DNA from 4 places in the Lelliottia amnigena genome. Region 1 is predicted to be linked to each of the others. Evidence: predicted binding sites of a transcription regulator. Region 1 holds the regulator's gene; each other region holds the start of a gene.

Region 1 (3,174 bases):
TGTGTGACTTTGTTCAGACGCGGCGTCTGGTGATACAGCGCGAGGCAGATGGCGTCGAGCAGGGTGGTTTTTCCGGCGCCGGTCGCGCCAGTTATCGCAAACAGACCGTTGCTGGCGAACGGCTCAGCGGTGAAATCTATCTTCCATTCGCCCTTCAGAGAGTTGATATTTTTCAGACGCAGGCTGAGAATTTTCATGCGTTTTCTTCCTCATCATTGAGCGCATGCAGCGTATGGGTGAACAGCTCGTTGAGTCTTGCGCGCTGCGCGTCGTCAATTTCTTCCTGCGCCAGTCGGCGTTCAAAAACCTCTTCGACTTTCAGCTCGCTGAGCGTTTCGCGCTGCGCACTGAGCAGGATTTTCTCACGCTGTTCGCGGCTGCGACGCACCAGTAATACCTCAACGGGCAGCGTTTCCGTGAGCGCCTGGATTTTGCGCTGCATATCGTGCAGATAGTCATCCGTCGTGATTTCGATATCCAGCCAGACGGGCGGGATTTGCTCCACATTGCGCCACTGCTCAAGCTGCGCGGTGATGGCCGCCAGATCGCCTTTCAGCACCGCCAGCGGCTGCGTCACCGGCACTTCCAGGGTTTCTACCGCGTGCAGTTTTCCGTCGACAAAACTCACCAGATGCACACTTTTAGGTTTGCCCGTTTCGTCAAAGCTGAGCGAAATGGGCGAGCCGCAATAGCGGATATGTTCACTGCCGCCAATCTTCTGTGCCCGATGGATATGCCCGAGCGCGATGTAATCGGCAGGCGGGAAGTTCTGCGCCGGGAACGCATCCAGCGTACCAATATAAATTTCGCGTACCGCGTCGCTTTTACTGGCACCGACGGTGGTTAAATGGCCGGTGGCGATGACGGGTAGCGCCGCCTCACCGCGTAAGGCACAGGCGTCGAGATATTGCTGCTGATAGTAGTCGGTGATGGCCTGCAGCAGGTGCTGTTGCTTTTCGCCGCCGGTCAGTCCGGCCTGGCTTTGCACGATGTCGCGCGGACGCAAAAAGGGGATCGGGCAGATAACGGCGCCCGGCGTGCCGTCGCGTTTTTTGATGATTTGCGGTGCGTGCCCGGCGTTTGCCACTACAGTGGTATTCAGAAAGGCCAGAATATCGCGCGACTCATTCAGTGTTGCCACCGAGTCGTGATTGCCCGCGACGATGACCAGATGGCAGCCCGTTTTCTGTAAATTAACCACGAAGCGATTATAGATTTCGCGCGCATAGCTGGGCGGCGATCCGGTGTCAAAAATATCACCGGCGACAATGATTGCGTCAACCTGGTGCGTCAGCGCCGTTTCCAGCAGCCAGTTCAGGAACGCTTCGTGTTCGGCCGCGCGGCTTTTACTGTAAAAATTTTGACCCAGATGCCAGTCCGAGGTGTGAAGTATGCGCATAACAGATCCGTGGCAAAAAAAGGTGAAAGGGATTATACACTTGATCCTTCAGGCCGCCTCTGTGTTGGCTGCATCGGCCCAATTCTGAGTGTTAAGGGCGTCAGTATGGGGTTCTGAGGTGTGCCGGTGTGAGGTAGCGTGACGGCTTTTGCGGTGATAAATGTCCTGGGAACGGGAAATTACAGCTGTAATAAAACAATAGTTTGCTATTCATAGTGGTAATGTTTTTCATAAATCTGTCATAAATCTGACGCATAATGACGCCGCATTACAAACTTTTAACCTCAATAAGACAGGGTAAAGTATGGCGAGACGTATTCTGGTCGTAGAAGATGAAGCTCCGATTCGTGAAATGGTGTGCTTCGTGCTCGAACAAAACGGTTTTCAGCCGATAGAAGCTGAAGATTATGACAGCGCGGTGAATCAGCTGAACGAACCCTGGCCTGATTTGATTCTGCTTGACTGGATGTTGCCTGGCGGCTCTGGACTGCAATTTATCAAACACATCAAACGTGAAGCGATGACCCGCGAGATCCCGGTTGTGATGCTGACCGCGCGCGGCGAAGAAGAAGATCGCGTGCGCGGGTTGGAAACGGGTGCGGATGACTACATCACCAAGCCGTTTTCACCGAAGGAGCTGGTGGCACGTATTAAAGCGGTGATGCGCCGTATTTCACCGATGGCGGTGGAAGAGGTGATTGAGATGCAGGGGCTGAGCCTGGATCCCACGTCGCATCGCGTGATGACGGGTGAAAACCCGCTCGACATGGGACCGACCGAATTTAAGCTATTGCACTTCTTTATGACGCATCCGGAACGCGTTTACAGTCGTGAGCAGTTGCTGAATAACGTTTGGGGAACCAACGTCTATGTTGAAGACAGAACGGTTGATGTGCATATTCGCCGCTTGCGTAAAGCGCTGGAACACAGCGGCCACGATCGCATGGTGCAAACGGTCCGCGGCACGGGTTATCGTTTTTCGACCCGTTTCTGAACACTGACAGGAGTGTGACGCGTGCTGGAACGTCTGTCATGGAAAAGGCTCGTTTTTGAACTGATCTTATGCTGTCTCCCGGCCTTCATTTTGGGGGCTATTTTTGGTTACCTGCCGTGGTTTTTACTGGCGGCAGTAACCGGCCTGTTGATCTGGCATTTTTGGAATTTACTGCGCCTGTCGTGGTGGCTGTGGGTGGATCGCAGCATGACGCCACCGCCCGGTAGCGGAAGCTGGGAGCCGTTACTTTACGGCCTGCATCAGATGCAGATGCGTAATAAAAAGCGTCGTCGCGAGCTGGGAAGTCTGATAAAGCGCTTTCGTAGCGGCGCAGAGTCGCTGCCGGATGCCGTGATCCTCACTACCGAAGAAGGGACGATTTTCTGGTGTAATGGTCTGGCACAACAGCTCCTTGGACTCCGCTGGCCGGACGATAATGGCCAGAACATACTGAATCTACTACGTTACCCCGAGTTCACGCTGTATCTGAAAAAGCGTGAATTTACTCGCCCGCACAATCTGGTGCTGAATAACGGCCGTCACCTTGAGATTCGCGTTATGCCCTATAGCGACAAGCAGTGGCTGATGGTGGCGCGTGATGTTACCCAAATGCATCAGCTTGAAGGGGCGCGTCGTAATTTCTTTGCCAACGTCAGCCATGAATTGCGCACCCCGTTGACCGTGCTTCAGGGATATCTGGAGATGATGCAGGAGCAAACGCTGGAAGGCGCGCCGCGAGAGAAAGCATTACATACGATGCGCGAGCAAACGCATCGCATGG
Region 2 (3,174 bases), 1.6 Mb from region 1:
ACGGATAAAATCATCTTCGTCTTCTGGGGCTACTGCTTCAGGGGCTTTTGCCATCGGCTTTTCTTCAGGCTCGTTGGCTTCACACAGACGGCGAAGCAACGCATTTTGGCGTTTCTGCTGATCAAGCAACGCTTCCAGAAGCTCAATTTGCTCATTTGTACGTGAGCTGGCGCGATTCATAAAGAACCACAATACCAGTCCAATGACCATAATGATTGCAAACATCGCCAATGAGGCTACGTTCAGTAGCCCCGAATTTTGTAACTCACCCATTTTACCACCTCAATGAAAACACCTATTTTACCACTGACGCAGGGGAAGGTAACGATCTATAGAAAAAGTGTCCTACCAGGGGATGAATTGATTGATCGCGCAAATGCCACTAAAGAACTGTACATCCTGATCGCACATCACGTTGATTGTCTGCGTCCATAGAAAGGCACATGCAATCAACACTATAATCAGAATTACCCAGCGTATTTTTTTCACTCCACACTCCGTCTCTTGACCTGATGTGTCCAGGTTATCACGGTTATCTTAAACAAGGACTAACTCTATGTTCATCAAAATATTTTCAGAATTATGCACTTGTTTAATATAGCGAAACTATTACGCTGAATAGCATTATTAGTTAAAAAAAGAGGCAGCGATGAGATTAATCATTCGGACAATTGTTGTCCTGGCCATTGTGTGGATAGGATTATTATTATCAGGCTATGGCGTACTCGTGGGAAGTAAAGAAAACGCGGCCGGATTAGGGATTCAATGTCAGTACCTTACCGCCAGAGGAATCAGCACTGCGCAATATTTACACACTGACAGCGGTGTCATTGGTTTGTCTAACTGCCCGATTCTGCGCAAAAGTCAGATGGTCGTGGATAACGGTTAATTGTGCCCTGCTTTGATACGCAGTGCCAAACAAGCAATGCCGGACAAACAGAAACGCCGCGGTGACGCGGCGTTTCTGTGCTTCAGCCATTAGAATGGATAGTCGTTATAACCCATCTGTTCAGAAATTTTGCGCGCAGCGGTATGCAGCATTTCAACATATTCGTGCAGACGTTCTTCTGAGAAACGAAGCGTAGGGAAAGAAATACTTAACCCTGCGATAACCACGCCAAAACGGTCAAATACCGGGACGCCAATGCAGCGCAGCCCCTCTTCCTGCTCCTGATTATCTTCGCCATAACCCTGCTCACGCACTTTATCAAGCACTGTCAGTAGCTCTTCTGTGCTGGTGATGGTGCGCTCAGTGCTACGTTTGTACTCAACGTCCTGGAGGATCTCTTTGACTTCCTCACGGTCACGCCACGCCAGCAGGACCTTACCAATGGCCGTACTGTAAAGCGGGTTGCGACGACCAATGCGCGAATACATGCGCAGGTTATACATAGAATCTATTTTATGAATATAAACGATGCTGTCTTCATCAAGCGCCCCAAGGTGCACGGTTTCTTTCGTCAAACGAGAAAGTTCACGCATCTGGATATCAGCACTGCGAATAAGATCAACATTTTGAAGTGCGCGAGCGCCCAGCTCAAATAGCTTCAGCGTCAGAGAATATTTCTCAGACTCGCCTTCCTGAGCGACATAGCCCAGGGATTTCATGGTTTGCAGAAAGCGATAAACAGTGCTTTTTGACATCATCACACGTTGCGACAACTCTGTAATACCAATTTCGCGCTCTTCACCCAGCGCCTGTAAGATGCCAAACACCTTCAGCACGGAAGAAACAGAATCTGGCTGCTTGTCCAAATCTGCGATTGCCATTTATCACCTCATTGCGAGTGTTTTATAAAAATCAGAACCGGTTTTTATTATAAATTCGCGTTCGTCTTGCTGCAATCGTTCTGCGTTTACTTCGTTACAAATCTGCGACATAAAACCGAAATATCAGTGCTAAAATAGTGACACTAAGAATTATAACCTCCTGAGCATTTCATTTTCTATGGAAAAAATTCCCTCTGACGGCTTACCGTTACCCCAACGCTATGGCGCGATTGCCACAATTATTATCGGTATTTCGATGGCGGTTCTTGATGGGGCGATTGCCAACGTTGCGCTACCGACCATTGCCAGCGATCTTCACGCATCACCCGCCAGTTCAATCTGGATCGTCAATGCTTACCAGATAGCCATTGTGATTTCCTTGCTGTCTTTCTCTTTCCTGGGCGATATGTTCGGTTATCGCCGCATTTATCAGTGCGGACTTGCCGTCTTCACCGTGACATCTCTGTTTTGTGCGCTATCAGATTCATTGCATACGTTGACTATCGCGCGTATTGCGCAGGGATTTGGTGGCGCAGCGTTAATGAGCGTCAATACAGCGCTGATAAGGCTTATCTATCCCCAGAAGCAGCTCGGCCGCGGGATGGGAATTAACTCCTTCATTGTGGCCGTTTCATCTGCTGCGGGTCCGACGGTTGCTGCGGCCATTCTCTCCGTGGCCTCGTGGCAATGGCTGTTTTTGATTAACGTGCCGCTGGGTATTGTTGCCCTGCTCTTTGCACTGCGTTATCTCCCGGCGAACGGAGCGAAAAGCGCGATGCCGCGTTTTGATCTTCCCAGTGCTGTGATGAATGCGCTGACCTTCGGCCTGCTCATCACTGCGCTAAGCGGTTTTGCGCAGGGGCACTCCCTTCGTCTTATCGCCGCAGAAATTATCGCCATGTTGATCGTTGGGTTCTTTTTCGTTCGCCGTCAGCTGGCATTGCCGGTGCCTCTCCTGCCCGTAGACCTGTTACGTATTCCGCTTTTTTCGCTATCGATCGGGACATCCATTTGCTCGTTTTGCGCGCAGATGCTGGCGCTTGTCTCGCTGCCCTTCTTTTTGCAAAACATCGTGGGACGCACAGAAGTCGAAACGGGGCTGCTGCTCACGCCGTGGCCGCTCGCTACCATGGTTATGGCTCCGCTCGCAGGCTACCTGATTGAACGCGTACATGCAGGATTATTGGGGGCAATGGGTCTGGTGGTGATGGCCACAGGTCTTTTCGCTCTCGCGATGCTGCCCGCCTCGCCAACAGATGCCGATATTATCTGGAGAATGATCCTGTGCGGCGCCGGATTCGGTTTATTCCAGTCACCCAATAACCACACCATTATGTCCGCAGCCCCGCGCCATCGCAGCGGAGGCGCCAGTGGTATGCTGGGTACCGCGCGTTTGCTAGGGCA
Region 3 (3,174 bases), 390 kb from region 1:
CGCCTTGCATCCAGCGTCATCCAGTGGGCAATAAGTTCGTCATTGAGCTCATTAACGTGGCCTTGCGCCACGTTACGTCCGCGGTACAGCATGCAAAAACGGTCGGCCACACGGCGGATAAACGACAGCTGCTGTTCCGCCAGTAAAACCGTCATGCCCAAATCTCGATTTAAACGCGCCAGAAGCAATCCCAGCCTGTGGGTAAATGTCAGGCTGGCACCGTGCATCGGTTCGTCCAGAATCAGCAGGCGAGGGCGGCTGACCAGCGCATTTGCCAGCGCCAGCTGATATTTGTCATCCGGAGACAATCCCATCGCACGGGCCTGTCGCAGCGGCCACAGCTGCGGCAACAGATCGTACATTTCGCTGCTGGCCGTCGCGTCGGATTTCCCCTGCGCGCGCATCGCGACATGCAAATTTTCTTCAACCGTGAGCTGCGAAAATATCCGTCTATCCTGCGTGACATACCCGATCCCCGGTAATTCGCTGTGCTCACGCGCAGCGCCCAACAAGTCCTGCGGTGGCGCGCCCGCTTCATGCCAGATAATAGAGCCGCTCTCCACCGGAAGTTGCCCGGTGATGCAGTTGATCAGAGTCGTTTTCCCCATGCCGGGCAACCCGACCACGCCTGTACACTTCCCTGGCGGCAAATCGAGATCTATGTTCCACAGCGTGTGTTCGCTCCCGTAAAACTGATTTATTGCGCGCAGACTCAGCATAATTCACTCCGTAAAAAACGCGTGGGCGAGATGTCATAATGATTCTGCAAAACCCTTGCCATATACGTAAAGTTAATCGAATAAGGTGTTTTTTTCGGATTATGTCACTGCTAATGTGATGTACAGGCGCGGAATTGCACATCTTCAGTGCTAACGACGCTGAGTCGTGGTGCAGCGAGGATCGAGGAAATGTGAGTAAGATCTCACCGGTCGTATATGATCTGCTCAACTGTTAATCATCGAAAAAGAGCTATAAATATTTTTTACGGACCGGCTTTTGGGAAAAACCGGGACTTTGCGGAGTGGCTGTCTACGTGGGCTGGAAGCAGTTATCCACTATTCCTGTGGATAACCATGTGCATTAGGGTTAGAAAACTTCAGGTAAGCGAGAGAATACGCGGCCTGCGGATGAATTGATGCGAAACGCGGCTTTAAGAAATATCCTCTATTAATTAATGTGTTAGACAAAAGCAATCACCGTAATGAAAGTGTCATCTGCGGCCATAAATCTGCCCTTACCCAGCTTGACAAATGTTAAAAATAGAAATGTTTTGGGGATAAGCCCTTCAGGCTAGTGTTTTATCGTGCCGTAGTCTGGATATTGACCACATTTTCGCTGATTCACCGGATGCAGTACCAAATATCGTTACATGCTACTGGATTTACATCCAGTATTTTTTACTGGCAAATTTGCCAGTCACGAGTAAAATTACTCACCTGCCGCTTTTATCGTCATCAGGTTGTTGCCCATGAGTAAAATGTTCAAATTGAATTCTGCCTTCCGTCCTTCTGGCGATCAGCCGGAGGCGATCCGTCGTCTGAAAGAGGGGCTGGAAGATGGGCTTGCACATCAAACGCTGCTGGGCGTAACCGGGTCGGGTAAAACATTTACCGTCGCCAACGTGATTGCCGATTTGCAGCGCCCCACGATGGTGCTGGCACCCAACAAAACGCTGGCGGCACAGCTTTATGGTGAGATGAAAGAGTTCTTCCCGGATAACGCCGTGGAATATTTCGTCTCCTACTACGATTATTATCAACCCGAAGCCTACGTCCCGAGCTCAGATACGTTTATCGAGAAAGACGCGTCTGTGAACGAGCATATCGAACAGATGCGTCTGTCGGCGACCAAGGCCTTGCTTGAGCGTCGAGACGTCATTGTGGTGGCCTCTGTGTCCGCTATTTACGGTCTGGGCGATCCCGATCTGTATCTGAAAATGATGTTGCACCTCACCAACGGGATGATCATCGATCAGCGCGCCATTTTGCGGCGTCTGGCCGAGCTGCAATATGCCCGTAACGATCAGGCGTTCCAGCGCGGGACGTTCCGCGTGCGGGGCGAAGTGATTGATATCTTCCCGGCGGAATCCGACGATCTGGCGTTACGCGTTGAGCTTTTTGATGAAGAAGTCGAACGGCTGTCGCTTTTTGATCCGCTGACCGGCCATATTGATTCAGTGATTCAGCGCTTCACCGTCTACCCCAAAACGCACTACGTCACCCCGCGCGAGCGCATTGTCCAGGCGATGGAAGACATCAAAGTCGAACTGGCCGAGCGACGAAAAGTGCTGCTGGAAAATAACAAACTGCTCGAAGAGCAGCGTTTGAGCCAGCGTACGCAGTTCGATCTGGAGATGATGAACGAGCTGGGCTACTGCTCGGGTATCGAAAACTACTCACGCTACCTTTCGGGCCGTGGTCCCGGTGAAGCGCCGCCGACGCTGTTTGATTATCTGCCTGCCGATGGGCTGCTGGTGGTGGACGAATCCCACGTAACCATTCCGCAAATCGGCGGCATGTACCGTGGCGACCGCGCGCGTAAAGAGACGCTGGTGGAATATGGCTTCCGTCTGCCGTCGGCGCTGGATAACCGTCCAATGAAGTTCGAAGAGTTCGAAGCGCTGGCCCCGCAGACCATCTATGTCTCTGCGACGCCCGGCAACTACGAGCTGGAAAAATCTGGCGAGGATGTGGTGGATCAGGTGGTGCGCCCGACCGGCCTGCTGGATCCCATTATCGAAGTGCGTCCTGTGGGCACTCAGGTGGACGATCTGCTTTCTGAAATCCGTGCGCGCGCGACGATCAACGAACGCGTGCTGGTCACCACGCTCACCAAGCGTATGGCGGAAGATCTGACCGAGTATCTTGAAGAGCACGGCGAGCGCGTGCGTTATCTGCACTCGGATATTGACACCGTCGAGCGTATGGAGATCATTCGCGATTTGCGCCTTGGCGAATTTGACGTGCTGGTCGGGATTAACTTGTTACGAGAAGGCCTGGATATGCCAGAGGTATCGCTGGTGGCGATTCTGGATGCCGATAAAGAGGGCTTCCTGCGCTCCGAGCGCTCGCTTATTCAGACCATTGGCCGTGCGGCGCGTAACATCAACGGTAAAGCCATTTTGTACGGCGATAAAATTACGGCGTCGATGGCGAAAGCGATTAGCGAAACGGA
Region 4 (3,174 bases), 920 kb from region 1:
GAACAGAATCAGACCCAGTTCCATCAACGCCGCCACATGCAGACCGGATTCCGCCTCGGCAAATTCATTTGCCAGCGCGGAGGTAATACTGTTACCCGGCATAAACAGCGAGGCGCTGTCGAGCTGGTAGGTGTTACCGATGATAAAGGTCACCGCCATGGTTTCACCCAGCGCACGACCCAGACCCAGCATGACGCCGCCGATAACACCATTTTTGGTGAACGGCAGGACGATGCGCCAGATAACTTCCCAGGTGGTGCAGCCGATACCGTAGGCCGACTCTTTCATCATCACCGGCGTTTGCTCAAACACATCGCGCATGACCGCCGCAATGTACGGGATAATCATGATGGCGAGAATCACGCCTGCGGCCAGAATACCGATCCCGAACGCCGGGCCGGAGAACAGCGCGCCAACAAAAGGAATATTCGACAGGACATTGCCCACCGGTTCCTGGAAGTATTTCGCAAACAGCGGAGCAAAGATAAACAGGCCCCACATGCCGTAAACGATACTCGGAATCGCCGCCAGCAGTTCAATCGCGATGCCCAGCGGACGCCTGAGCCAGTTAGGGGCCAGCTCCGTCAGGAACAGCGCGATACCAAAGCTCACCGGAACGGCAATCAGCAGGGCGATAAACGAGGTCACCAGCGTGCCGTAAATCGGCACCAGTGCACCGTAAATATCGTTCGGTGCATCCCACTCTTTGGTCCACAGGAAGGCGAACCCGAATTTCTGGATGCTCGGCCAGGAGGAGAAAATCAGTGACACGATAATGCCGCCCAGCAGCAATAGCACAATCAGCGCAGCCAGTTTTACCAGCGCGCTGAAAATCTTGTCACCATTTTTACCCGGAGGGTTAAAAGCAGGCTTGGTTGCAGCCATAAATTACTCTTCTGTTAAATACGTTTTACGAAGTAAAGCGGGTGAAATTCACCCGCCATTTTCGTCAGTATGCCAAATCAATACAATGCTTTACCGCTGCTGTCTTTCACGTTTGTTTTCCATGCAGCACGAATCTGCTCAACCACGCTGTCCGGCAGGCTTGCGTAATCCAGGTCGTTAGCCTGTTTGCCACCGTTTTTGTATGCCCAGTCGAAGAACTTCAGCACTTCAGCGCCCTGCTCAGGTTTCTTCTGATCTTTGTGCACCAGGATGAACGTGGTGGACGTGATTGGCCACGCGCCGTCACCTTTCTGGTTCGTCAGATCCTGTGCGAAGGATTTGCTCCAGTCAGCGCCTTTCGCGGCATTTGCGAAGTTTTCTTCGGTCGGGCTAACCGGTTTACCGTCAGCTGAAATCAGCTTGGTGTAAGCCAGGTTGTTTTGCTTGGCGTAAGCGTATTCAACGTAACCGATTGAACCCGGCAGACGCTGTACGAACGCGGCGATACCGTCGTTACCTTTACCGCCCAGACCGGTCGGCCAGTTAACAGTAGAGCCAGAACCGATTTTGGATTTCCACTCTTCGTTCACTTTCGCCAGGTAGCTGGTGAAGACGAAGGACGTACCGGAACCGTCAGCACGACGAACCACAGCGATGTTCTGCGAAGGCAGTTTCACGCCTGGGTTCAGTTTGGTGATGGCTTCATCATCCCATTTTTTGATTTTGCCGAGGTAGATATCGCCAAGTGTTTTGCCATCCAGTACCAGTTCGCCAGATTTCAGACCCGGGATATTCACGGCCAGCACAACACCACCGATAACGGTTGGGAACTGGAAAAGACCTTCCTGAGCCAGTTTGTCATCAGACAATGGCGCGTCAGATGCACCGAAATCGACGGTATTAGCCGTAATTTGTTTAACGCCACCGGAGGAGCCGATACCCTGATAGTTAACCTTGTTACCGGTCTCTTTCTGGTAGGTATCTGCCCATTTGGCATACACCGGCGCAGGGAAAGTTGCACCAGCGCCAGTCAGGCTTGCTTCTGCGAATACAGAGAACGCGCTCATAGATAAGGTCGCGGCGACAACAGTTGCGACAGTGGTACGCATAACTTTCATAATGTCTCCTGCAAGGATTTCGTAAATCGTTGTTTAGTGGCTACGATGAGCAAAATAGGACAATCAGGTGACAGATAAATGTACGAAATATGACAGTTTTATGACATGAAAAGTTTAACTTAAAAACTCGCGAAATAAGCATTAATAAACAGAAGGTTAGATATGTTTATGACACTCTGTTTTCAGAAAAATTTTATTTGTGTGACACTGAAAAAGTAGCTGAAAATGACAGATTGTCATCAACAAAGAGAGAAGGGATTGATTAAAAACAAACCAGCAGGAAAGAGAAAAGCTCCACCCGAAGGTGGAGCCTGAAGGGATTATTCTACGGTAACTGACTTCGCCAAGTTACGCGGTTGGTCAACGTCAGTGCCTTTAATCAGCGCGACGTGATAAGCCAACAGTTGCAGCGGAACGGTATAGAAGATCGGTGCAATCACCTCTTCCACATGCGGCATCTCGATGATGTGCATGTTGTCGTTGCTAACAAAACCGGCATCCTGATCGGCAAAGACGTACAGCTGACCACCACGGGCGCGCACTTCTTCAATGTTGGATTTCAGTTTTTCCAACAGTTCGTTGTTCGGCGCAACGACGATAACCGGCATGTCCGCGTCAATCAGCGCCAGTGGGCCATGTTTCAGCTCACCTGCCGCGTAGGCTTCGGCGTGGATATAGGAGATCTCTTTCAGCTTCAGCGCGCCTTCCAGCGCAATCGGATACTGATCGCCACGGCCCAGGAACAGCGCGTGGTGTTTATCAGAGAAATCTTCCGCCAGCGCTTCAATGCGTTTGTCCTGAGACAGCATCTGCTCGATACGGCTCGGCAGCGCCTGCAAACCATGAACGATATCGTGCTCAATCGACGCATCCTGGCCTTTCAGACGCGCCAGTTTCGCCACCAGCATCAGCAGAACGGTCAGCTGGGTGGTGAACGCTTTGGTCGACGCCACACCGATTTCCGTCCCCGCTTTGGTCATCAGCGCCAGATCGGACTCACGCACCAGCGAAGAGCCCGGCACGTTACAGATCGCCAGAGAACCGAGATATCCCAGCTCTTTTGACAAACGCAGTGCTGCCAGGGTATCCGCCGTTTCACCGGACTGGGAAAGGGTGATCATCAGGCTGTTGCGACGCACCGCTGATTTGCGATAGCGGAATTCAGAGGCGA

What was found. Region 1 encodes PhoB, which activates phosphate uptake and scavenging genes when phosphate is short. Its sites were predicted from a motif close to CTGTCATAAAACTGNCNNAT; they were not measured.
Region 2: the regulator PhoB is predicted to act here: its motif matches at 1,875-1,894, upstream of kdgR (DNA-binding transcriptional regulator KdgR).
Region 3: the regulator PhoB is predicted to act here: its motif matches at 1,197-1,216, upstream of uvrB (excinuclease ABC subunit UvrB).
Region 4: the regulator PhoB is predicted to act here: its motif matches at 2,091-2,110, upstream of pstS (phosphate ABC transporter substrate-binding protein PstS).

The regions. Positions count from the first base shown of each region.
Region 1 covers NZ_CP077236.1:2,744,857-2,748,030, forward strand. Annotated here, with positions in the region: gene sbcC (exonuclease subunit SbcC) at 1-197, opposite strand, end outside; gene sbcD (exonuclease subunit SbcD) at 194-1,399, opposite strand; gene phoB (phosphate response regulator transcription factor PhoB) at 1,704-2,393, shown strand; gene phoR (phosphate regulon sensor histidine kinase PhoR) at 2,415-3,174, shown strand, end outside.
Region 2 covers NZ_CP077236.1:4,369,617-4,372,790, forward strand. Annotated here, with positions in the region: gene I6L74_RS20660 (YebO family protein) at 1-273, opposite strand, end outside; gene mgrB (PhoP/PhoQ regulatory lipoprotein MgrB) at 346-489, opposite strand; gene I6L74_RS20670 (YobH family protein) at 650-889, shown strand; gene kdgR (DNA-binding transcriptional regulator KdgR) at 979-1,770, opposite strand; gene I6L74_RS20680 (MFS transporter) at 1,949-3,174, shown strand, end outside.
Region 3 covers NZ_CP077236.1:3,138,027-3,141,200, forward strand. Annotated here, with positions in the region: gene I6L74_RS14695 (ABC transporter ATP-binding protein) at 1-719, opposite strand, end outside; gene bioD (dethiobiotin synthase) at 1-34, shown strand, start outside; gene uvrB (excinuclease ABC subunit UvrB) at 1,469-3,174, shown strand, end outside.
Region 4 covers NZ_CP077236.1:1,825,079-1,828,252, reverse strand. Annotated here, with positions in the region: gene pstC (phosphate ABC transporter permease PstC) at 1-885, opposite strand, end outside; gene pstS (phosphate ABC transporter substrate-binding protein PstS) at 963-2,003, opposite strand; gene glmS (glutamine--fructose-6-phosphate transaminase (isomerizing)) at 2,324-3,174, opposite strand, start outside.